2 regions of the Nonomuraea sp. NPDC050691 genome follow, and region 1 is predicted to be linked to the other one. Evidence: riboswitches for the same ligand, from Rfam matches in the RefSeq annotation. Region 1 holds a riboswitch; the other holds the start of a gene.

Region 1 (4,479 bases):
ACGTCACGTTCCAGGAGCCCCTGGGAGTCGTGGGCGTCATCGTGCCCTGGAACTTCCCGATGCTGATCGCGAGCTGGGGCGTCGCCCCGGCGCTCGCGGCGGGCAACACGGTGATCGTGAAGCCCGCCGAGTGGACGCCACTGACGGCGTTGAGGCTGGCCGAGCTGGCCCTGGACGCGGGCCTCCCCGAAGGGGTGCTTCAGGTCCTGCCCGGGGCAGGAGAGGTGGCGGGGGCCCGGCTGGTCGAGCACCCGGACGTGGCCAAGATCGTGTTCACCGGCTCGACCGAGGTGGGCAAGGAGATCGCGGCCAAGGCCGCGGCGCACGTCAAGCGCATCACGCTGGAGCTCGGCGGCAAGTCGGCCAACATCGTGTTCGCGGACGCCGACCTGGACAAGGCCGCCCGCAGCGCCCCCTACGCGGTCTTCGACAACTCCGGCCAGGACTGCTGCGCCCGTTCGCGGCTGCTCGTGCAGGCCGAGGTGTACGACGAGTTCCTCGACCGCCTCGCGCCGGCGGTGCTCGGCGTCAAGGTGGGCGACCCGCTCGACGAGAGCACCGAGATGGGGCCGCTGGTCAGCGCCGAGCACCTCGCGCGGGTGCGCGGCTTCGTCGAGGACCAGCCCCACCTGCAGGGCACCTGCCCGCAGGGCAAGGGCTACTGGTTCCCGGCGACGGTCCTCACCTCGAAGGTCACCGACCGCGCCTTCACCGAGGAGATCTTCGGCCCGGTCGTGTCGGTCGTGCCGTTCGCCGACGAGGCCGAGGCCGTCCGGATCGCCAACGACACCCGTTACGGCCTGAGCGGCTCCATCTGGACCCGCGACGTCGGGCGGGCGCTGCGCGTGGCCCGCGCCGTCGAGGCCGGCGCCCTGTCGGTCAACTCGAACTCGTCGGTGCGCTACTGGACGCCGTTCGGCGGCTTCAAGGAGTCCGGCCTCGGCCGGGAGCTCGGCCCCGACGCCCTGTCCGCGTTCACCGAGACCAAGAACGTCTTCATCTCAACGGAGTGAACCCGACGCAGTGAGCGGAGTGGAGGCCCGGCGAAGGAGGGACTCCGCGAAGCGAATGAGGAGCGGTGAACGACCAATTGAGCAGGGAGTGACACCTATGCAGCGTTTGCAGGACCGCGTCGCCGTCATCACCGGCGCGGGCAGCGGCATCGGGCTGGCCACGGCCCGCCGGTTCGCCGAGGAGGGCGCCCGGGTCGTGTGCGTGGACGTCGACGAGGAGGCCGGCACCAAGGCCGCCTCCGAGGTCGGCGGGCTGTTCGTACAGGCGGATGTGACGAGCGAGGCCGACGTCGAGCGGATGTACCGGACGGCGTTCGACACCTACGGCAGCGTGGACGTCGCGTTCAACAACGCCGGCATCTCGCCGCCCGACGACGACTCGATCCTGGAGACCGGGCTCGACGCCTGGCGCCGCGTCCAGGAGGTCAACCTGACCAGCGTCTACCTGTGCTGCAAGCACGCCATCCCGTACATGCGGCGTCAGGGCAAGGGTTCGATCATCAACACGGCGTCGTTCGTGGCGGTCATGGGGTCGGCGACCTCGCAGATCTCCTACACCGCCTCCAAGGGCGGCGTGCTCGCCATGTCGCGCGAGCTCGGCGTGCAGTTCGCCCGCGAGGGCATCCGGGTCAACGCCCTGTGTCCGGGTCCGGTCAACACGCCGCTGCTCCAGGAGCTGTTCGCCAAGGACCCGGAGCGCGCCCAGCGGCGGCTCGTGCACGTGCCGGTCGGCCGCTTCGCCGAGGCGACGGAGATCGCCGCCGCGGTCGCGTTCCTGGCCAGCGACGACGCGTCGTTCATCACGGCGTCGGAGTTCCTCGTCGACGGGGGCATCTCCGGCGCGTACGTGACGCCGCTCTGAGGGAGGCGCGGATCGTGTCCCGTCCGGTCATCGGCATCACGACCTACGTGGAGCCCGCCCGCTACACCGTCTGGGAGCAGGACGCCGCGCTCCTGCCGTTCATGTACGTCGAGCAGGTGGTGCGGGCCGGCGGGCAGCCGGTGCTGCTGCCGCCGGCCGGCGAGCCCGGCCCGGTGGCGGCGCGGCTGGACGGGCTCATCCTGGCCGGCGGGGGCGACATCGACCCCGCCCGCTACCAGGAGGAGCCGCACGAGCGCGTCAGCTATGTCCGGGGCTTCCGCGACGACGCGGAGTTCGCCCTGCTGGAGGCCGCGCTGGAGCGGGAGGTGCCCTACCTCGGCGTCTGCCGCGGGCTCCAGGTGCTCAACGTGGCGCTCGGCGGCAGCCTCCACCAGCACCTGCCGGACGTGGTGGGCCACACGGAGCACTCCCCCGGGCCGGGCGTGTTCGGCCACCTGCCCGTACGGCCGGCGCCGGGCTCCCGGCTGGCCAAGGCGCTCGGCACCGAGCCGGTGGAGGTGCCGCACTACCACCACCAGGCCGCCGACCGGCTCGGGCGGGGGCTGAGCGTGACTGCCACGGCCGCCGACGGCACGGTGGAGGCCGTGGAGCTCGACGGGCACCCGTTCGCCGTGGCCGTGCAGTGGCATCCGGAGGCGGCGGACGACTGCGCCCTGTTCGAGGCCCTGGTGGCCGCCTGCTGACGATACGGGGCGCGGCGCCGGGCCCGCACGCGACAACAGCCCCGTCCCGGCACTAGGCTGGCGGGCATCACCGGCGAAACCGTGCGGGAGAGCGCCCTGACAGCCATCCAGGGCCCCTGAAGGAGCAAGCCCTCCCCGCGAACCTCTCAAGGCAAAGGACCGCGCGGACGAGGTGACCTCTGGAAAGCAGGCCCGCGGGCCTCGCCGAAGGTGAAAGTCCGGCAAAGCCCGGGCGAAGCTCTCAGGCATCCATGACAGAGGGGGAGGATCCTGGCATCCGACCCTGCCCTGAGGTGCGAAATGTCCCGACCTACACCGTTGCGAGACGTCCACGAGAGTCTCGGCGCGACCCTCACCGACTTCGCCGGATGGCTCATGCCGCTGCGCTACGGCAGCGAGTCCGCCGAGCACAACGCCGTGCGGACCGCGGCCGGGCTGTTCGACCTCTCGCACATGGGCGAGATCTTCGTCACCGGGCCGCAGGCCGGGCAGGCGCTCGACTACGCGCTGGTCGGCCACCTGTCGGCACTCGCCACGGGCCGGGCCCGCTACACCATGATCGTCAACGAGCGCGGCGGAGTGCTCGACGACCTCATCGTCTACCGGCTGGGCGAGGAGGAGTTCATGGTCGTGGCCAACGCCTCCAACTACGAGAAGGTGGCCGCCGAGCTGGCCGATCGCGCCAAGCCGTACGACGCGGCCGTCGAGGACCGCTCCGAGCAGTACGCGCTGATCGCCGTGCAGGGGCCGCACGCCCAGGAGATCCTCGCCACCCTCACCGACGCCGACCTGCCCGGCCTCAAGTACTACGCGGGCCTGCCCGGCGTGGTCGACGGGCGGCAGGCGCTCATCGCGCGCACCGGCTACACCGGCGAGGACGGGTTCGAGCTGTTCGTGGCCAACGAGGACGCCGTGCCGCTCTGGCACGCCCTCACGCGGGCCGGCGAGCCGTACGGGCTGCGGCCGGCCGGCCTGTCCAGCCGTGACACGCTCCGCCTGGAGGCGGGCATGCCGCTGTACGGCAACGAGCTGGGCCCCGACCTGACCCCGTTCGACGCCGGGCTGGGCAGGGTGGTGAAATTCGACAAGCCGGGCGACTTCGTCGGCAGGTCGGCGCTGGAGGCGGTCAAGGACACGCCGCCGCGGCGCCGGCTCGTCGGCCTCGTCGCCCGGGGCCGACGGGTGCCCCGCCATGGGTACCCGGTCACCAAGGACGGTGCCGTCGTCGGCGAGGTCACCAGCGGTGCCCCGTCCCAGACCCTGGGCAGGCCCATCGCGATGGCCTACGTCGAGGCCGGGGCGGACGAAGGTCTGGCCGTGGACATCCGGGGCAGCCATGAGGACATGGACCTCGTGGAGCTGCCTTTCTACAGGAGGAACAAGTGAGCAACATCCCTGACGAGCTGAGCTACACCAAGGAGCACGAGTGGGTGGCCGGCCTTGACGAGGCCATCACGGTGACCATCGGCATCACGGCGTACGCCGCCGAGGCCCTTGGTGACGTGGTGTTCGTCCAGCTTCCCGACGCGGGGACGACCGTCGCGGCCGGCGACTCGGTCGGTGAGGTCGAGTCCACCAAGTCGGTGAGCGAGATCTACTCCCCTGTGGGCGGCGAGATCGTCGAGGTCAACCAGGCCGTGGTGGACGACCCCTCCCTGGCCAACACCGACCCGTACGGCGACGGCTGGATGTTCCGCGTGCGCGTCGAGGGCGACCCCGAGGACCTGCTCTCGGCTGAGGAGTACACAGCCCTCACCTCGGGCGAGTCCTGACCCACCCGCCGGGGCCCGCCGGGCCCCGGCCCTGCTGAAAGGCGCACATCAATGGCGATCAGCGTCTTCGACCTGTTCAAGGTCGGCATCGGCCCGTCGAGCTCGCACACCGGCGGCCCGATGGCCGC
Region 2 (20,008 bases), on a different contig from region 1:
GCCCTCCAGCAGCTGGTGAACCGGCTGGTGAACCCGCGTCTGGTGGAGGACCCGCCGCCCTACCGGCCCAGCGCCACGCTGCGCGGCCCGCGCCACCTGCTCGTCGACTTCGACGCGGTCACCCCGGCGGCCCCGTGAGGAGGATCCGGCCGGCCAGGTCGTGCAACGTGGCGCGCTCGGCGGCCGTGAGGGGGGCCAGCGTGTGCTCCTCCACGGCCGCGACCACGGCGCGGCCCCGGTCGAGGGCCACCCGGCCGGCGTCGCTGAGCGAGGCCAGGTAGCGCCGCCGGTCGCCAGGGTCGCGCTCGCGCACGGCCAGCCCGTCCTCCGCCAGGCCGTCCATGAGCCGCGCCATGTCGCTCGGGTCGAGCCCGAGCCGGTCGCCGAGCTCGCGCTGCGCCGCCGGCCCGTGGTCGGCGAGCGCCGCGAGCGCCGCGAACCGCCACAGGCTGAGCCCGGTCTCCTCGGCGAGCCTGCGGGCCACGGCGCGCCGGGAGGCGACCGCGACCTTGTGCAGGACGAACGTCGTGATCCCCAGCAGGGTCGGCGGCGGCTCCATGACTCCCTATTGTAGGGTTCCACCAATCATTGGTGACTACCAACTATTCAGGAGCATGATGGACGCCCTCTACCCCCGCCTGCTCGTCCGCGACTTCGCCGCCTCGCTGGCCTTCTACCGGGCCGTCATGCGCGACCTGCACGGCGTCGAGCCGGTGAAGGTCCTGCCCGAGGCCGCCTACGCCAACTGGGACGTCGACGGGCAGGCCGGGCTCGTCCTGTTCGGTCGCGCCGCGATCAGCGCGGCCGTCGGCACCTCCGGCCTCCCGGAGACCGCGGCCGCCCAGGACGCGGCCATGCTCGTCATGCGGGTGGACGACGTCGAGGCCGCCGCCGCCTGCCTGACCGGCCACGGGGCCCGGCTCGTCGCCCCGCCCCAGGACCGCCCCGCCTGGGGCCCCACCCTGCGGACCGCCCACCTGCGCGACCCCGAGGGCGTCCTCGTCGAGCTCCAGTCGTACTAGCCGCCCTTACCTGCCACGTCATCGCGGCCCTTCCCTCCGGTGCCGTAGCGTCTGCGCCATGGGAGCACTTGCCGTAGAGCACGAGGAGACCTTCGGAGACCTGCTGCGAACCTGGCGTCAGCGGCGCCGGGTGAGCCAGCTCGACCTGGCCATCGAGGCCGACGTGTCGGCGCGGCACGTCAGTTTCCTGGAGACCGGCCGGGCCCGGCCGAGCCGCGAGATGGTGATGCGGCTCGCGGAGGAGCTGGAGGTGCCGCTGCGGCACCGCAACCGGCTGCTGGTCGCGGCCGGCTTCGCGCCGGTGTTCCCCGAGCGGGAGGTGCGGGCGCCCGAGATGGCCGCGGTGCGCCGGGCCCTCGACCGGATCCTCGCCGGGCACGAGCCGTACCCGGCGCTGGTCGTGGACGCCGGCTGGAACCTGGTCGCGGCCAACGACGCGGCCGGCATGTTCATGGAGGGGGCGCCCGCCGAGCTGCTCGAGGAGCCGGTCAACGTCATGCGCCTCTCGCTGCACCCCGACGCCATGGGCGGCCGGTTGATCAACCTCGCCGAGGTCCGCGCGTACCTGCTGAACCAGCTCCGCCGCCAGGCCGAGGCGTCCGGCCACGGCGCCCTGGCCGAACTGCACGACGAGCTGGCCTCCTACACCTACCCCGGCGTGGAGCTCAACGTGGCGCACGTGCCCGGACCGGCCGACATCCTGCTGCCGCTGCGCATCCGCCACGGCGACCAGGTCCTGTCCATGTTCACCACGATCGCGACCTTCGGCACGCCGATGGACGTCACGGTGTCGGAGCTGGCCATCGAGACGTTCTGGCCGGGCGACGAGGAGACCGCGGCGGCCTTCGGCCGGCCTGCCGCCACCGCGTGACCCCCGGGCGCCGGCCCCCCGCGCCCGGGGGCCGGGGTCAGCGCTCGTCGTGGACGACGTCCCGGTGGATGCGGGCCGGCGGCACCCCGTCGTCCTGCAGCCGCTGGACCGTCTCGCTGACCATGGCCGCCGGCCCGCACACGTACACCTCGTGCTCGGCCCACGAGTGGAAGCGCTGCGTCACCTCCGGCAGGCGGCCGCGCATCCCGTCGTAGGAGGGGTCGCCGGAGACCACGGGCACCACGCGCAGCCACGGGAACGTGGACTCCATCCGGACGAGGTCCGGCAGGTCGTACAGCTCGGCCGCGGTCCGCGCGCCGTACAGGAGGTGGATGCCGGGACGGCGGCCGGAGGCGATGATCTGCTCGATGATCGCCTTCAGCGGGGCCAGGCCCGTACCGCCCGCCACGCACAGCACGTCGCGGCAGCCCCGCTCGGGCGGCGCCATCGTGCCCATCGGCGGGCCCAGCATGATCGCGTCGCCGATGCGGGTGTCGCGGGTGAGCGTGGTCGAGACCCATCCGCCGGGCACGGAGCGGACGTGCAGGCGCACCGTGTTGTCGGGGCGCGGCGCGTTGGCGATGGAGAACGGCCGCCATACGCGCGGCCAGCGCGCGGTCTGCACGGTCACGTACTGCCCGGCCGTGAACGGCAGGCGCTGGGTGGGACGTACCGTGACCACCGCGATGTCGGGCGTGCGGCGCTCGTGGTCGATCACCTCCGCCACCCACCAGGCGGGCGACACCCCGGCGTCCTCCTCGGCCGCCCGCATCATGAGCTCGGCCGCGGCGTTGTAGGCGGCCACCCAGGCCGCCTCGATCTCGTCGGTCCAGACGTCGGCGGCGAAGCGGCGGACGGTGGCCAGCAGCGCCCGCCCGATCGCGCCGTAGTGCTCGGGCACGACGCCGTACTTGCGGTGGTCGCGCCCGAGCTGGCCCAGGAAGGAGGCCAGACTGTCGGGACTGTCGAGACTCCACACGATGCGGGTCAGCGCGCTGAAGAGCCGGTCGCGCTGCGCGTCCATGCCCGGCGGGAACATGCAGCGCAGGTGCGGGCTCTCGGCGAACAACCGGCCGTAGAAGTAGGCGGCCGCCTTGCCGGCCACCGGCTCGATGACGGAGAAGCTCTCTTTTACCAGGCGCGGATTCAACGACATTGCCACATCAACCCCACCCCATGGACCGGAATCGCATTCCGGTCGTGTCGATCCACCTCCTGACGGCTCCGGGTGACGAGCGTCCGGCGCGGACCCCGGCTCGGCCGATCGCTCGGAAATCGAGTCTTACACCACCACATGGACGTCACAACCGTTTCGCGCCGATACGGTGCGAACCCGAACTATGTGTGACGGTACTGTTATTCACCGCGGTCAAGACAGAACGCATTTCGGGCGCGAAACGTGAATATCTATTTCATTCGCTTTTTCTGGCTGTTTCGCAATTCATTGGGAAATGTGACCGGAGGTCCTCGCGCGAGATCTCGCCTCAGGGGTGCCGTGAGCGAAACGCCGTGCGCCATGATGGCCTCGCGGCCACCGCACCGCCGGGCGGCCGTCCCGACTCCTGCTCGCACCTGGAGATCGCATGGCCCGACCGCTGATCGGCATCACCGCCTACTTCGAGGCCGCCCGCTGGGGGGACTGGGTGCGGGAGGCGGTCCTGTCGCCCCCGGCCTACGCCAAGGCGGTCGAGCGCGCCGGCGGGGCGCCCGTCCTGCTGCCGCCCCTGTCGCCCGCCACCGCCGCCGACCACGTCCACGGGCTGCGCGGCCTGGTGCTGGCCGGAGGCGCCGAGGTCGGCGCCGACGCCTACGGCGAGCAACAGGACGCCCGCCTCGCCTCGCCACAGGGCCACCGCGACCGCTACGAGCTGGCCCTCGCCCGCGCCGCCGTCCAGGCCGGCCTGCCGATCCTCGCCGTCGCCCGCGGCATGCACGTGCTCAACGTCGCCCAGGGCGGCACCCTCATCCCCTGGCTGCCCGACACGCTCGGCCACGACCGCCACGGAGAGCCCGGCGTCCCCCACACCATCCAGGTCAGCGTGTCGAGCAAGCTCGGCAAGGCCGTGGGGGAGCACGTCGAGGTGATCGCGCCGCACGTGCAGTCCGTACGCCGGCTCGGCTCGGGGCTGCTGGCCGTCGCCTGGGCCGAGGACCAGATCGTCGAGGCCGTCGAGCTGCAGGGCCACCGGTTCGCCGTGGGCGTGCAGTGGCATCCCGAGCGGGGCACGGGCGCCGGGCTGTTCAGTGCGCTCGTCGAGGCGGCCCGCTAGGCTCCGAGCATGCCGCTGAACCCTCAGGCGCGCGACTTCCTCGCGCGCTACCGGCCGGACGACGGCGGCGGCCTGGACACCCTCGACCTCGCCGCCATCCGGGAGGCGCGGGCGGCCGACCCGATGGCCGCGCACCGCGGCCCCCTCACCCGCATCGCCTCCGTCCGCGACGAGAGCGCCGAGGGAGTGCCCATCCGGATCTACCGGGCCGACCGCGGCGACGGGCCGCTCCCGGTGCTCGTCTCCTTCCACGGCGGCGGCTGGGTGTTCGGCGGCGTCAGACGCGACGACGCCACGGGCCGCGACCTCGCCCTGCGCACCGGCGCGGTGGTCGTCTCCGCCGGCTACCGGCTGGCCCCCGAGCACCCCTTCCCGGCCGCGGCCGACGACGCCTGGACCGTCGTGCGCGACGTGTTCGCCCGGCCCGCGTTCTACCAGTGCGACGGCTCCGTCGCCGTGATCGGCGTCAGCGCCGGCGGCAACCTCGCCGCGGTCGCCGCCTGGCAGGCCCGCGACGCCGGGCTCACGCTCGTCCACCAGGCGCTCGTCACCCCGGTCCTCGACCTGGCCATGGACTCGCCGAGTTACGCCGAGTTCGGGCGGGGCTTCGGGCTGGACGCCGCCGAGATGGCGTGGTTCGCCCGCCAGTACGCGCCGGGCGCCGACCCGGCCGACCCGCGCCTGTCGCCGCTGCGGCTCCCGTCGGTCGCCGGGCTGCCACCCGCCACCCTCGTCACCGCCGAGTACGACGTGCTGCGCGACGAGGCCGAACGCTACGGCGAGCGCCTGGCCGCGGCCGGGGTGCCCGCCGAGGTGGTCCGCTACGACGGGGCCGTCCACGGCTTCCCCTCCTTCCCCGGCCTGTTCGACCAGGCGGTGGAGGCCCGCGAGCTGGTCGCCCGCCGCCTGCGCGAGGCCTTCGGCCGGGAGGACGCCCCGTGACCGTTCCCCGGCCGCCGAGGACGGGGGAGGCCCTGTTGACCGTTCCGGGCCGCCGAGGACGTGAGGAGTCGCCGTGACCGTTCCCGGCTACGAGGCGTACGAGCGGCTGCGCACCGACATGCCGGCCGACGGCGTGCTGCGCGTCACGATCAGCGAGCCGCGCCGGCTCAACGCCGTCGACACGACCGGCCACCGCGAGCTCGCGGCCATCTGGCGCGACGCCGACCGCGACGACGCCGTCCGCGCCGTCCTGATCATGGGACAGGGCGCGGCGTTCTCCGCCGGCGGCGACCTGTCCATGATCGAGGAGATGACGCGCGACCACGCCACCCGGATGCGGGTGTTCGCCGAGGCCCGCGACATCGTCTACAACGTCGTCAACTGTTCCAAGCCGGTCGTCTCCGCCATCGTCGGCCCCGCCGTGGGGGCCGGGCTCGCCGTGGCGCTGCTCGCCGACGTGTCCGTCGCCGGGCGCACCGCCCGGATCATCGACGGCCACACCCGGCTGGGCGTCGCCGCGGGCGACCACGCCGCGATCGTCTGGCCGCTGCTGTGCGGGCTGGCCAAGGCCAAGTACCACCTGCTGCTGTGCGAGCCCGTCACCGGTGAGCAGGCCGAGCGGATGGGCCTGGTCGCCCTGTGCGTCGACGACGACCGGGTGCACGAGACCGCCCTCGACGTCGCCTCCCGGCTGGCCGGCGGCGCCCAGGAGGCGATCAGGCTCACCAAGTACGCGCTGAACAACTGGCTGCGCCTGGCCGGCCCGTCCTTCGACGCCTCGCTGGCGATGGAGTTCCTGGGCTTCACCGGGCCCGACGTGGCCGAGGGTCTGCGGGCGCTGCGCGAGAAACGGCCGCCGTCCTTCTCCTGATCAGGTGATGTCCCGGCGCTGATGGGTAGGCGCAGCCTCGTGCAGTGAAGGAGGCCGCCGACCTGCCGCAGCGCCGGCGCGAGGTGACGGGGGGCCTGTCCGACGGGGCCGAGAACGCCGCCCCGGGGAACGGCCCGCGGCAGGCGGCCAGCGACCGGCACGGCCATGCGCACCGGCCACGCGCATGTCGTGACCGGCGGCGGCCCAGGGATGGCCCGGCGCCGGTGGCGCGGGAGGGTTGAGACCGAGCTCTCCCCGCTCCGGGGGGCCGCCGTCGGCGGTGGCGTGCTCCCGGGCGCCGGCGCGCTGCGGCGCGCCGGTGTGGTGTCAGAGCGCGGTGTGCCGGCAGGACCGGTGTGCCGGCAGGACCGGTGTGCCGTCAGAGCGGGGGCGGCGGGCGTGGAAGACGAACGCCGGCGGCGCGTTCCGCCACACCGTGCGGCTCGGCACCACCTCCTCGAACCGCTCGGCCAGCAGCGCGCGGAACCGCCGGGCCGACCCCAGCGGGATCGCGTGCACGTACGAGAAGGTCGTGAAGGCGCCCGCCGGGCTCATCGCCGAGACGACCGCCTCCATCAGGCGGTGCTGCAACGCGGCCGGGAAGGCCGCCCAGGGCAGGCCGCTCACCACCACGTCCGCCTGGCCGAGCCCGCGCCCGGCGAGCAGCCCCGACAGCTCCGCCGCGTCACCGTGCACCACGTCCACCCCGGGAAAGCGCCTGGCCAGCAGCTCCGCCATGGGCGCGTTCAGCTCCACCGCCAGGTGCCGCCCGCGACCGGCCAGCCGCCGCTGGATCTCCACGGTGAACGGCCCCGTGCCCGGGCCCAGCTCCACCACCACCGGCTCACCCCGTTCGGGCACCGGCGCGCAGACCGACCGGGCCAGCCGCCAGGAGCTGGGCGCGAGCGCGCCGACCGTGATCGGGTCGCGCAGGAACTGGCCGAAGAACAACGCGGTGTCATGAGGCATGCCCCGACCGTAGGGGCGCCCGGAAGGCCGGCTGATCCGCCGGGCGGACGCGGATCCGGCCACTTGGAGGAGGCCGGGTCCTCCGCCAGGAGGATCGGGAAACGGCGCGGTCCGGATAGTTTGCAGGGCATGCGTTGGCGTGGCGTGGCGCTCGATGTGCTGCTGGCGGTCTCGGGGATCGCGCTGGACCTTCTCGTGTCGGGTGAGGCGGGAGGGTTCGGCGACCTGCCCCCGTCCATGACGGTGCCCATGGCGGTGCTGGCCGGCCTGCCCATGGGGCTCCTGCGGACCAGACCGGTGTGGGCGGCCCTGTACATGGCGGCGTTCCTCGTCTTCACCGACCAGGTGGGCTCGTACACCTCCAACACGGCGCAGATCCTCATCTGCGTCGCCGTCGGCAACGTCGCCTACCGGTGCCGGCCGCGCGCCGTGGCCCTCTGTGTGGCCGCCGCGATCGTCGCGTCCGGGATCAACATGGCCGACCCGGGCATCCCGCTCGCCTCGACCTGGTGGATGTTCACCGTGCTCGTGCCCGGCTTCCCGGCCCTGGTCGGCGGCTACCTGCGCAGCAGCACGAGCCGCTTCCAGCCGGACGACATCACCCCCGACGTGCTGCTCGCCGGCGCCGGGGCGGCCGTCGGTGTCCTCAGCACATGGAGCGACTGGGACCAGGGGAGCCCGCCGGTGTGGGTGGTCGGGCTGCTCGCCGTGTGCGGCGGCCTGTCGCTCGGCGTGGCCCGCCGCCTGCCCGGCATGGTCCTCATCCTCCAGGGCCTGCTGCTGCTGGCCGCCGACCAGTACCTCGAGCAGGCGGTCAACTCGTGCCTCGTCCTCACCATGATCGCGCTCGGCGTGTTCGCGCTGCGGGTCGCGTCCTGGGCCTGGACCGCGGTCGCGTACGCGGCCGGCTGCGTCCTCGCCTCCGTCGCCGTGGTCGACTCCCAGACCGAGGTCACCCCGTTCCGGGTCGCCGTCCTCATGCTCCTCGTCGTGGCGCCCATCGCGATCGGCCGTTACCTCGGCGCCCGGCAGAGCGCGGCCGCCGCCGAGCGGCTGCGCGCCGAGGAGTCCGCGCGGCTCGCCCTCGCCCAGGTACGCGCCGACCAGCTCGCCGAGCGGGAACGGATCGCCCGCGAGGTGCACGACATCGTCGCCCACCACGTCGGCGCCATGGTGCTGCGGGCCGGCGCCGCCCGCTACGCCGCCCCGCGGGGACCGGTCGCCGACGCGCTGACCGACATCCGCGACACCGGCCACCAGGTGCTGGAGGACCTGCGCGGGCTCCTCGACGTGCTGCGCGACCCCGGCGCCCGGCCCGGCCTGCTCGCCGACCCCGCCGACGTGATGCGCGAGTCCGCTGAGAGGATGGCCGCCGCGGGCCTCGTCGTGGACCTGCGCCTGGACCCGGACATCGGCCGGGCGCCGCTCGTGGCCCGCGCCTCCGCCGCCCGCATCGTCCAGGAAGGGCTCACCAACGTGCTCAAACACGCCGGACCCGGCACCGAGGTCCTCGTGGCCCTCACCGCCCGTGGCAAGGGGCTGGCCGTCGAGATCGCCAACGGCCGCCCGCCGGCGCCCGTCGAGCGCCTGCCGTCCTCCGGCCGCGGGCTGGCGGGCATGCGGGAGCGGGTACGCGCGCTGGGCGGCACGCTGGCGGCCGGGCCGCGCGAGGACGGTGGCTGGCGCCTGACCGCCACCCTGCCCGGCGCCTCCGGAAGCGCCGCGCCCGCGGCTCCTTCCTCCGGCGGGCTCTCCACGCTCTTCGGCTGCGAGCGCGCCCCCCAGGAGGGCGCCGGCGAGGGGGCCGCGTGATCCGCGTCCTCGTCGCCGACGACCAGGCGCTGGTCCGCGCCGGCGTCCGGATGCTGCTGCAGGCCGCGGGCGACATGGAGGTGGTCGCCGAGGCCCAGGACGGGGCCGAGGCCGTCCGCCAGGCCGAGCGCCACCTGCCCGACGTCATCCTCATGGACCTGCGCATGCCGCGTGTGGACGGCCTGGAGGCCATCCGCCGGATCCTCGCCGCCCGTCCCGGCAGCCGGATCGTCGTGCTCACCACGTTCGCCGAGGACGCCATCGTGCACGCCGCCCTGCGCGCCGGCGCCGTCGGCTTCCTCGTCAAGGACGACGAGCCCGAGCGCATGGTGGACGCCGTGCGCAAGGCCGCCGCCGGCGAGCAGCTCCTGGCCCCGTCCGTGCTGCGCCGCGTCGTCGAGGGGTTCCTCGCCGCAGGCGACCGCGCCGCCGCGCCCCCGCCCGCCGGCCTGACCGAACGCGAGCTGGAGGTCCTCGCCCTCGTCGGCACCGGCCTGTCCAACGCCGAGATCGCCGAGCGGCTGCACGTCGGCGTGACCACGGTCAAGACCCACGTCGGGGCCGCCATGGACAAGCTCGGGCTGCGCAACCGCATTCAGGCGGCCGTCGTCGCCCACCGGGCCGGGCTGGTGGACGCCTCCTTCCGTCCCGTGCGCCCCACGCGTCATCCCGGGGGCGGACCCGCGAATAACCCGGGAGGCTGACGACCGCCCGCGTCCCCGGCCGCCAGCATGTGGATCCCTCACATCTCCAGGAAGGACCACATCAATGCAGGAGACCGTGGCCGCGGCCGCGCCCCAGCGATCCGGGCAGGTGTCCGCCGGACTGCTGTACGGGCTGCGCATCGTGGTCGTCGCCCAGGCGGCGTCCCTCCTCGTCGCCGCCTCGCTGGCCGGCCAGGCGGTCGGCGCCGGCGAGGCGATGCGCGAGTCCCACGTCATGGCCGGGATGGTCGTCCACCTCGTCGCGCTCGTGCAGGTCGTCCTCGCCGTGCTCGTCTGGCGGCCGGGACGCGGGGCCGGCTGGCCCGCGCTGGCGAGTGTGGCGCTGCTCGTCGTCGGCATGGCCCAGCACGTCACCTGGCTCTGGCTCGGCGCCCACGTGCCGAACGGGGTCATCCTGTTCGGGCTGATCACGGCCATGCTCGTCTGGACGTGGTCCCCGCGGGCGGCCCTTCGCCGCTAACCTCGACCGTGTGCATGTGAAGATCTGCGGGCTCAGCGAGCCCGGCCACGTGGAGACGGCCGTCGAGGCGGGCGCGGACGCCATCGGGTTCGTGCTGACCCGGAGCCCGCGCCAGGTCACCCCTGAGCGGGCGGCGGAGCTGGCCGCGCTGGTCCCCGCCCACGTGCTCACCGTGGGCGTCTTCCGCGGCGAGGACCCGACCCAGGTGCGCGCGGCGACCCTCGCCGCCGGGCTGAGGGCCGTCCAACTGCACGGACACCACCCGCACGCCGACTTCACGGCGCTGAAGGACCTCGGGCTGACCCTGGTACGGGCCGTGGACGCCCAGGCCGACCTGCGGTGCGGCGCCTACGACGAGGACCTGCTCATCGTCGACGCGCCCCGCCCCGGATCGGGAGAGCCGTGGGACTGGGCGGCCGTGCGCGGCCGCCCCTCGGGCCGCTGGCTCCTGGCGGGCGGCCTCGACCCGGCCAACGTGGCCACCGCCATCGACGCGGCCCGCCCGTGGGGGGTGGACGTGTCGAGCGGCGTCGAGGTGGCGCCGGGCGTCAAGGATCCGGGCCTGATCCGCGACTTCGTCGCCGCGGCCCGCGGCGCCCGATGACCGCCCACCCCGCCTCCGGCCCGGCCACGGGCGACGACCCGCACGCGCGGGAAGCGGCCCGCGACCTGCGCACGCCGGGAGCGGCCCCGGATCGCGAGCTGGCCCGGATCCTCGCCTTCACGCACGTGTTCGCGCGGCGCAAGGCCGGCCGGGTGGCCGCCGTGCCGGGCGGCTTCGCCGTGCTGAACGACCGCTACCCCGCCTCCCACGACGACAACCACCTCGTCATCCCCGCCCCCGCGTCGCCCGGCGACGCCGTACGGCCGGAGGAGGTGCTGCGGGCCGCCGACGAGGTGCTGGCCGGGCGCGGCCACCGCTACGTGTGCGTGGACGACGACGCGCTGGGCGCCGCGTTCGCCCCCGCCTTCACCGCGGCGGGCTACGACCACGAGACCAACCTGGTCATGGTCTTCCGGGGCGTCCCGCCCGCGGACGTGCCACGGGCCGAGGAGCTGACGCTGGAGGAGCTGCTGCCCGTCCTGCGCCACGACTGGCGCGAGGCCCTTCCCGACCTCCCCGACGCCTCGATCGAGCAGCTCGCGCGGCGCGTGGAGGAACGGCGGCGCGGCGCCGACGTGGTGCGTTTCCGCGGCGTGCGTGACGGGTCCGGCGAGATCGCGGCCCGCGCCGACCTGTACGTCCAGGACGGCGTCGCCCAGATCGAGAGCGTCCACACGGGCACCCGCCACCGGGGCCGGGGCCACGCCCGCGCCCTCCTGCGCGCCCTGCTCGCCGAGGCGGCCGGCTGCGAGCCGATCTTCCTGATCGCCGCCGAGGAGGACTGGCCGAAGGACTTCTACACCCGCCTGGGCTTCGCGGCGATCGGCCGCACCCACGCCTTCCTCCGCCTCTGAGCCGCCCCCGGAGCGCCTGCGAAGCCGCACCCCGTGAAGCCCCCGTAGCCGCCCGAGGTGAGGGGCGGACGGGCCCGCTGCCCGCGGATTCGACGCAGTAGGGTCTGCACGTGAGCGAAACTTCCGCCGAGGACCGCATCTGGACGGTCCCCAACCTGCTGAGCTTCCTGCGACTCCTCGGCGTGCCCGTCTTCCTCTGGCTGGTCCTCGGACCGGAGGCGGACGGGTGGGCCATCGCCGTCCTGGCGGTGGCGGGGTTCACCGACTGGCTCGATGGCAAGATCGCCCGCGCGTTCAACCAGACCAGCAGGCTGGGGCGGATCATCGACCCGGCCGCCGACAAGCTGTACGTGTTCTCGACCATCCTGGCGCTGCTGGTGCGCGACATCATCCCGTGGTGGCTGGTCGCCCTGATCCTCGCCCGCGAGCTCTTCGTCGCCTGTTTCATCCCCGTACTCCGTAAACACGGCTACCGGGCACTTCAGGTGCATTTCCTCGGCAAGGCGGCCATGTTCAATCTCATGTACGCCTTCCCGCTCCTCTTCCTCGCCTCCCACGCGGGGTGGTATGCCGAGATGGCACGCGTCACAGGATGGGCCTTCGCCGTATGGGGAACAGGTCTGTACTGGTGGGCGGCCGTGTTGTACGTCGTTCAGGTACGCCGGCTCACAACTGCGACCACAAAGGAGTGATCGTGTGAAGGCGGTCGTCATGGCGGGCGGGGAGGGCACTCGGCTGCGACCGATGACCGCCAACCAGCCCAAGCCGCTGCTTCCCGTGGTCAACCGGCCGATCATGGAGCATGTGCTGCGCCTGCTCAAGCGGCACGGTGTGACCGAGACGGTGGTGACGCTCCAGTTCCTCGCCGCGCTCGTGCGCAACTATTTCGGCGACGGCGACGAGCTCGGCATGAGCCTCGAGTACGCCACCGAGGACGTCCCGCTGGGCACCGCCGGGAGCGTCAAGAACGCCGCCGACCGCCTGCGGGACGACCGTTTCCTGGTCATCTCCGGCGACGCCCTCACCGACATCGACTTGTCGGATATGGTGCGTTTTCACCGGGAAAATGGCGCCCTCATTACCATTGGGCTGAAGCGCGTGCCGAATCCACTGGAGTTCGGGATCGTCATCATCGACGAGGCCGGCCGCGTGCAGCGCTTCCTGGAGAAGCCCACCTGGGGCCAGGTCTTCTCCGACACCGTCAACACCGGCGTGTACGTCATGGAGCCCGAGGTCCTCGACCACGTGGCCGCCGGGGAGCCCGTCGACTGGTCCTCCGACGTCTTCCCCCGCCTGCTGGAGAGCGGCGCCCCCATCTTCGGCTACGTCGCCGACGGCTACTGGGAGGACGTCGGCACCCACGAGAGCTACCTCAAGGCCCAGGCCGACGCCCTGTCCGGCAAGGTCAGGCTGGACATCGGCGGCTTCGAGCTGTCGCCGGGCGTCTGGGTGGCCGAGTCGGCCTCCGTCGACCCCGACGCGGTGCTCAAGGGCCCGCTGCTCATCGGCGACTACGCCAAGGTCGAGGCGGGCGCCGAGCTGCGCGAGTACACCGTCCTGGGCAACAACGCGGTCGTGCGCGAGGGCGCCTTCCTGCACCGGGCCGTCGTCCACGACAACGTCTACCTCGGCCCCGCCGCCCACCTGCGCGGCTGCGTCGTCGGCAAGAGCACCGACATCATGGCGGGCGCCCGCATCGAGGAGAACGCCGTCATCGGCGACGAGTGCGTCATCGAGCCCGAGGCGTACGTCTCCAGCGGCGTCAAGGTCTACCCGTTCAAGACCATCGAGGCCGGGGCCGTCGTCAACACCAGCGTCATCTGGGAGTCGCGCGGCCAGCGCAACCTGTTCGGCCCGCGCGGCGTCAGCGGCCTGGTCAACGTCGAGATCACCCCGGAGCTGTGCGTACGGCTGGCCAGCGCGTACGCCACCACCCTCAAGAAGGGCGCGCACGTCGTCACCTCGCGCGACTCCTCGCTCGCGGCCAGGGCGCTCAAGCGGGCCGTGATCAGCGCGCTCACCGCCAGCGCCATCAACGTGCTCGACCTGGAGGCCGCCCCGCTGCCGGTGGCCCGCTTCCACACCGCCCGAGACTCGGCCGCCGGCGGCATCGCCCTGCGCACCACCGCCGGCGACCCGCAGAGCGTGGACATCGTCATCATGGACGACCGGGGCGCCGACCTGCCCGCCGGCGCCCAGCGCAAGCTGGAGCGGGTCTTCTCCCGCCAGGAGTTCCGCAGGGCCTTCCCCGGCGAGATCGCCGAGCTGACCTACCCGGCGCGGGTCGTCGAGGACTACACCCACGAGCTGCTGCGCCGCGTCGACATGACCGGCATCGCCGGAATGAAGGTCGTCGTCGACTGCGCGGGCGGCACCTCCTCGCTGGTCCTGCCGACCCTGCTCGGCCGCGTCGGCGTCGAGGTGCTCACGGTCAACGCCCGGCTCGACGACGCCTCGCCGACCGAGACGCTCGCCGAGCGCCGCCGCGACCTGCAGCGCCTCTCGGAGCTGGTCAGCTCGTCCCGCGCCGCGTTCGGCGTCCGCTTCGACCCGGTCGGCGAGCGGATCGCGCTGGTGGACGAGATGGGGCAGCTCATCGGCGAGGAGCGCGCCCTGCTCGTGGTGCTCGACCTGGTGGCCGCCGAGCGCCGGGGCGGCCAGGTGGCGCTGCCCGTCACCACCACCCGGGTGGCCGAGCAGGTGTGCCGCTTCCACGGCGTGCAGGTCCAGTGGACCCCGACCGCGCTGGACGCCCTCACCTCGGCCGCCGCCGGCGAGGACATGATCTTCGCGGGCGACGGGCGGGGCGGCTTCGTCGTGCCCGAGTTCAGCCCGGCCGTCGACGGGCTGGCGGCGTTCATGCGCCTGCTCGGCCTGGTGGCCCGCACCCGGCTGTCGCTCAGCCAGATCGACGCCCGCATCCCCGAGGCCAAACTGCTCAAGCGCACCGTTCCGACGCGCTGGGCGGCCAAGGGCGCGGTCATGCGCTCGGTCATCGAGGCCGTGGAGGGCTCCGCCGAAGGGCACCGCATCGACACGACCGACGGGGTGCGGGTCGTCGGCGAGGACGGGAGCTGGGTGCTGATCATCCCCGCCGCCACGGAGCCGGTCACCGACCTGTGGGCCGAGGCCCACGACGTCGACACGGCGCAGGCCCTCATCGAGCGCTGGGCCCGCATCGTCGAGTCCGCCGCGTCCTGACCGTGGCGGCGGGCGCCCTCCGCCTTCTCCCGGGCCGCCTCCACGCCCCATGGGGCTCCTTTTGGGCAGCTCTTGAGAGGAATGTCACCGCGGGTAACGGCCCCGGGGTTCGCGCCGCGCCCGGCAAGATCGTATTGTGTATACGCGCGGCGGCATGGACCATCAGGTGCGGACAGCGGTAACTTTGTCACCGTCCGAACCTGTCGTCCAGCGCCCCGCCTTGACCTTTGCCGTTCAGCAGCGTAAGTTGCGGCATTCGCAAACTTGAAGAGCGAAGCGAGGCGCGCCGAGCACCGTCGCCGCGTCTTCGCGGTAGGAGGCCGAGCCGATCGATGCCGAGCGTCTACTGCACGCAGTGCGGGCACGCCAACCCCGAGGATGCCCGTTTCTGTTCCCGCTGTGGGTCACCGCTGACCAGACCCGAGGTCACCGGGGACACCACGTCGACGATCTCCGTCGCGGGAATCGAGGCGTACGAGGCTGAGACCGGCGACATGCTCCTCGCCGAGCGGGCGCTGGTGGAGCAGCTGCCGCCCGGCACGGCATTGCTCACCGTGACCAGGGGCCCCAACCAGGGGAGCCGGTTCCGGCTCGACAAGGACCTCACCACCACGGGCCGCCACCCCGAGAGCGACATCTTCCTCGACGACATCACGGTCTCGCGCCGCCACGTCGAGTTCTACCGTCACCGGGGCGGCCAGTTCTCCGTGCGCGACGTGGGCAGCCTCAACGGCACCTACGTCAACAGGGAGCGCATCGAGGAGGTGCCGCTGCACTCCGGCGACGAGGTGCAGATCGGCAAGTTCCGGCTGCTGTTCCTGATGCGGACCGCCGCCGGCGCATGAGCGAGCGCAGCGAGCGACCCGTGGACGCGGCCCCGCGCGCGTCCACGGGGTCGACGGAGGAGGCCGCATGACCGCGCAGGCGGCGCGCTCGCACATGAGCATCGGAGAGGTGCTCGCCCTCCTGCAGGGCGAGTTCCCCGACGTCACGATCTCCAAGATCCGCTTCCTGGAGGGCGAGGGGCTCATCGAGCCGGAGCGGAGCCCCTCGGGCTTTCGCAAGTTCACCCACCTGCACGTGGAGCAGCTGCGTTACATCCTCACCGAGCAGCGTGACCATTACCTGCCGCTGCGGGTGATCAAGGACAAGATGGCCGAGGACTTCGGCCGCCCGCGCGCCGTCCCCGACTCCGGCTCCGCGGAGCAGGAGGTGCGGCTCAGCCGCGCCGAGCTGCTGGAGCAGGCCGGGATCGACGACGAGACGCTCACCGAGCTGGAGGACTACGGCCTGCTCGCGGCCCGCGCCCGGCGCTACGACGACAACGCGCTGGCCGTGGCGCGCACCGTGGGCTCGCTGGCCCGTTTCGGCCTGCACGCCCGGCACCTGCGCGCGGTCAAGGCGGCGGCCGAGCGCGAGTGCGGCCTGGTCGAGCAGGCGGTCGCGCCGGTCCTCAAACGGCGGGCCCCGGGGGCGATCGGCGAGGCCGACGAGGCGGCCAGGGAGCTGTCGGCGCTGCTGCTCGACCTGCACGCGGCGCTGCTCCGCGAGGGTGTGCGCACCGTCCTGAGGGGCTGACCCCGCGCGACCTCTGGACGGCCTCGGGCGGGAACGCAGGGGTGTGCGCTCCGGGCAGATTCGGGACCGCACCGGCGGACATACGGCACCCGCCGGGTGTTACGTTGAAATGCATAAGCGAACCAGCAATGAGCTGTGCCGGGTCGCCGGCCAGTCGAATACGGAGCAGCCCGTGTTGCAGATGGAGGTCGTGGGCGTTCGGGTAGAAATGCCCACAAATCAGCCGATCGTCCTGCTCAAGGAGGCACACGGGGAGCGGTTCCTGCCCATCTGGATCGGCATGACCGAGGCCACGGCCATCGCGCTGGCCCAGGCGGAGGAGCCCCCGCCCCGGCCGCTGACGCACGACTTGTTCAGGGACGTGCTGAGCGCTCTCGGTGTCGGCCTGCGCGCCGTCAACATCGTCGCCCTGCGCGACGGCATCTTCTTCGCCGATCTTGTGTTCTCCAACGGCGTGGAGGTCAGCGCCCGGCCGTCCGACTCGATCGCCCTGGCGCTGCGCACGGGGGCGCGCATCTTCGCCAGCGAGGAGGTCGTCCAGGAGGCCGGAGTGATCATCCCTGACGACCAGGAGGACGAGGTGGAGAAGTTCAGGGAGTTCCTTGACACGATCACCCCCGAGGACTTCGGCCGGGCGGGGTAGGTATTTCAGTGCATTTACGCTTCACGACGCGCCGAGCCGGATCGTTGACTGAGCATGGTCACGGTCCTACGGTGCAAGTGAAACCCGTGGCCGCCTTTTTACGAACCCCCAGATCAGGTCACGGGATGAGAGAAAGCCGGAGGTCCGCGTGGCGGTCAGCAGCGGCGAGGGAAAGACGGCCGGCCAGGAAGATTCGGTGCGGCGCGAGAGCGCGCGGCAGCGTGCCGGGGAGCAGGGCCTGCTCTTCGACGAGCGGCCGGCGGCGCTGCCGGGTGACATCGGATACCGTGGCCCGACGGCCTGCGCGGCGGCCGGCATCACCTACAGGCAGCTGGACTACTGGGCACGCACCGGACTGGTCGAGCCCACGATAAGAGCGGCGCAGGGCTCCGGCTCCCAGCGGCTCTACAGCTTCCGCGACATCCTGGTGCTCAAGGTCGTCAAGCGGCTCCTCGACACCGGGGTCTCCCTCCAGCAGATCCGTACGGCCGTGCAGCACCTGCGTGACCGAGGGGTGGCCGACCTCGCCCAGATCACGCTCATGAGCGACGGCGTCAGCGTGTACGAGTGCACCTCGGCCGACGAGGTGATCGACCTGCTCCAGGGCGGGCAGGGCGTCTTCGGCATAGCCCTCGGCCGGGTCTGGCGCGAGGTCGAAGGGTCCCTCGCGGAGCTGCCGGGGGAACGGGCGGCGGTCGAGGACTCCGTCCCGGCCGACCACCCCGCTGACGAGCTGGCCCGGCGGCGGCGCGCTCGCCGCACAGGGTAGTAATCTTAGAGGCGCAAGGCTGACGACCCCGTGCGGGAGAGTCCCCGGGCATCGTCCCAGGGGCGCCGAAGGAGCAACCCTCCCCGGAATCTCTCAGGCACCTGTACCGCTCGGGTGAGGCGACTCTGGAAAGCAGGCACGTCCGCCAGGCGCGCCTCACCGACGGTGCAAGCCCTCCGGGGTGAAGCTCTCAGGTCCGGATGACAGAGGGGGAGACCCGGCACTCGCCCGCGCCCTGGCGCCGGTCTCCACAGCCTCGGGAGGCACCTCTCATGACCGACCTGACAGCCCCGCCGTTCTCGACCCGGCACATCGGCCCGTCCGCCACCGAGCAGCAGCGCATGCTCGAGGCCGTCGGCTTCGAGTCCGTGGCCGACCTCGTGGCGGTGGCCGTGCCCGAGGCCATCAGGGCCAAGGACCGGCTCAAGCTGCCCGCCGCGGCCGGCGAGACCGACGTGATCACCGAGCTGCGCGCCCTGGCCGGTCGCAACCGGGTCGTCACCTCCATGATCGGCCTCGGCTACCACGAGACGATCACGCCCGCGGTCATCCGCCGCAACCTGCTGGAGAACCCCGGCTGGTACACCGCCTACACCCCGTACCAGCCCGAGATCTCCCAGGGCCGGCTGGAGGCGCTGCTCAACTTCCAGACCGTCGTCTCCGACCTGACCGGCCTGCCCGTGGCCGGCGCCTCCCTGCTCGACGAGGCCACCGCCGCCGCCGAGGCGATGACGCTGGCCCGGCGGGCCGGCAAGGTCAACAGCCCCGTGTTCGTCGTCGACGCCGACACGCTGCCGCAGACCAAGGCGGTGCTCGCCACCCGCGCCGAGCCGCTCGGCATCGAGCTCGTCGAGCACACCCTGGAGGGCGAGCTGCCCGAGTGCTTCGGCGTGCTCGTCCAGTACCCCGGCGCCTCCGGCCGCCTGCGCGACTTCCGCGCGGTCGCCGAGGCCGCCCACGCCTCCGGCGCCCTCGTCGTGGCCGCCGCCGACCTGCTCGCTCTCACGCTCGTCGCCGCGCCGGGCGAGCTCGGCGCCGACATCGCCGTGGGCTCCTCCCAGCGCTTCGGCGTGCCGCTCGGCTTCGGCGGGCCGCACGCCGCGTACATGTCGGTGCGTGAGGGGCTGCAGCGGCAGATGCCCGGCCGCCTCGTCGGCGTCTCCGTCGACGCCGACGGCGACCCCGCCTACCGGCTCGCGCTGCAGACCCGCGAGCAGCACATCCGCCGCGAGAAGGCCACCAGCAACATCTGCACCGCCCAGGTGCTGCTGGCCGTCATCGCCGGCATGTACGCCGTCTACCACGGGCCCGAGGGCCTGCGCCGCATCGCCGCCCGCACCCACCGGCACGCCGCCGCCCTGGCCGAGGCGCTGCGCCGCGGCGGTGTCGAGGTCGTCCACGGCGAGTTCTTCGACACCGTGCTCGCCCGCGTGCCCGGCAAGGCCGGCGACGTCGTACGCCTGGCCGCCGAGCGCGGCGTCAACCTGTGGCGCGCCGACGCCGATCACGTCGCCGTCGCCTGCTCCGAGACCACCACCGCCGGCGACCTGGAGCGGGTCGCGACCGCCTTCGGCGAGGCGCTCGGCCACGACTCCGCCTCCCTCACCGACCTGCAGGCGCTGGTCGCCGACGAGAGCCTCGACCGGCTGCCCGCCGGCCTGGCCCGCGAGTCCGGCTACCTCGGCCACCCGGTCTTCCACACCCACCACTCCGAGACCGCGATGCTGCGCTACCTGCGCAAACTGCAGGACAAGGACATCGCGCTCGACCGGTCCATGATCCCGCTCGGCTCCTGCACGATGAAGCTCAACGCGAGCACCGAGATGGAGCCGATCACCTGGCCCGAGTTCGCCTCGATCCACCCGTACGCGCCGATCGAGCAGGCCGCCGGCTACGTCGAGCTGGTCGAGACGCTGGAGCGCTGGCTGGGCGAGATCACCGGCTACGACGCGGTCTCCATCCAGCCCAACGCCGGGTCCCAGGGCGAGCTGGCCGGGCTGCTGGCCATCCGCGCCTACCACCTGGCCAACGGCGACACCGGCCGTGAGGTGTGCCTCATCCCGTCCTCGGCCCACGGCACCAACGCCGCCAGCGCCGTCATGGCGGGCATGCGCGTCGTCGTCGTGGCCTGCGACTCCGAGGGCAACGTCGACCTGGCCGACCTCGACGCCAAGATCGGCAAGCATCGCGACGCGCTGGCCGCGATCATGGTGACCTACCCGTCCACGCACGGCGTGTACGAGGAGGCCATCACCGAGATCTGCGCCAAGGTCCACGACGCCGGCGGCCAGGTCTACGTCGACGGGGCCAACCTCAACGCGCTGGTCGGCCTGGCCAAGCCCGGCGAGTTCGGCGCCGACGTCTCCCACCTCAACCTGCACAAGACGTTCTGCATCCCGCACGGCGGCGGCGGGCCC

Evidence for each region. A riboswitch is a leader RNA that binds a small molecule or an ion and turns the genes downstream of it on or off. The one in region 1 is predicted to bind glycine.
Region 2: it holds a riboswitch for glycine, as region 1 does, so the genes downstream of both, gcvP (aminomethyl-transferring glycine dehydrogenase) here and gcvT (glycine cleavage system aminomethyltransferase GcvT) in region 1, are expected to answer to the same signal.

Annotation. Positions count from the first base shown of each region.
Region 1 covers NZ_JBFAIA010000306.1:231-4,709, forward strand. The annotation lists gene AB0H81_RS43805 (aldehyde dehydrogenase family protein) at 1-1,013, shown strand, start outside; gene AB0H81_RS43810 (3-oxoacyl-ACP reductase) at 1,111-1,875, shown strand; gene AB0H81_RS43815 (gamma-glutamyl-gamma-aminobutyrate hydrolase family protein) at 1,890-2,579, shown strand; glycine riboswitch at 2,654-2,751, shown strand; gene gcvT (glycine cleavage system aminomethyltransferase GcvT) at 2,880-3,965, shown strand; gene gcvH (glycine cleavage system protein GcvH) at 3,962-4,351, shown strand; partial or broken gene AB0H81_RS43830 (serine dehydratase beta chain) at 4,403-4,479, shown strand, end outside.
Region 2 covers NZ_JBFAIA010000106.1:6,320-26,327, forward strand. The annotation lists gene AB0H81_RS29565 (cytochrome P450) at 1-138, shown strand, start outside; gene AB0H81_RS29570 (MarR family transcriptional regulator) at 119-559, opposite strand; gene AB0H81_RS29575 (VOC family protein) at 615-1,022, shown strand; gene AB0H81_RS29580 (helix-turn-helix transcriptional regulator) at 1,081-1,893, shown strand; gene AB0H81_RS29585 (globin domain-containing protein) at 1,931-3,049, opposite strand; gene AB0H81_RS29590 (gamma-glutamyl-gamma-aminobutyrate hydrolase family protein) at 3,477-4,163, shown strand; gene AB0H81_RS29595 (alpha/beta hydrolase) at 4,173-5,105, shown strand; gene AB0H81_RS29600 (enoyl-CoA hydratase/isomerase family protein) at 5,179-5,976, shown strand; gene AB0H81_RS29605 (methyltransferase domain-containing protein) at 6,304-6,945, opposite strand; gene AB0H81_RS29610 (histidine kinase) at 7,075-8,757, shown strand; gene AB0H81_RS29615 (response regulator transcription factor) at 8,754-9,461, shown strand; gene AB0H81_RS29620 (hypothetical protein) at 9,526-9,942, shown strand; gene AB0H81_RS29625 (phosphoribosylanthranilate isomerase) at 9,953-10,546, shown strand; gene AB0H81_RS29630 (GNAT family N-acetyltransferase) at 10,543-11,400, shown strand; gene AB0H81_RS29635 (CDP-alcohol phosphatidyltransferase family protein) at 11,511-12,092, shown strand; gene AB0H81_RS29640 (mannose-1-phosphate guanyltransferase) at 12,097-14,601, shown strand; gene AB0H81_RS29645 (FHA domain-containing protein) at 14,934-15,446, shown strand; gene AB0H81_RS29650 (MerR family transcriptional regulator) at 15,514-16,179, shown strand; gene AB0H81_RS29655 (bifunctional nuclease family protein) at 16,352-16,822, shown strand; gene AB0H81_RS29660 (MerR family transcriptional regulator) at 16,971-17,591, shown strand; glycine riboswitch at 17,615-17,710, shown strand; gene gcvP (aminomethyl-transferring glycine dehydrogenase) at 17,864-20,008, shown strand, end outside.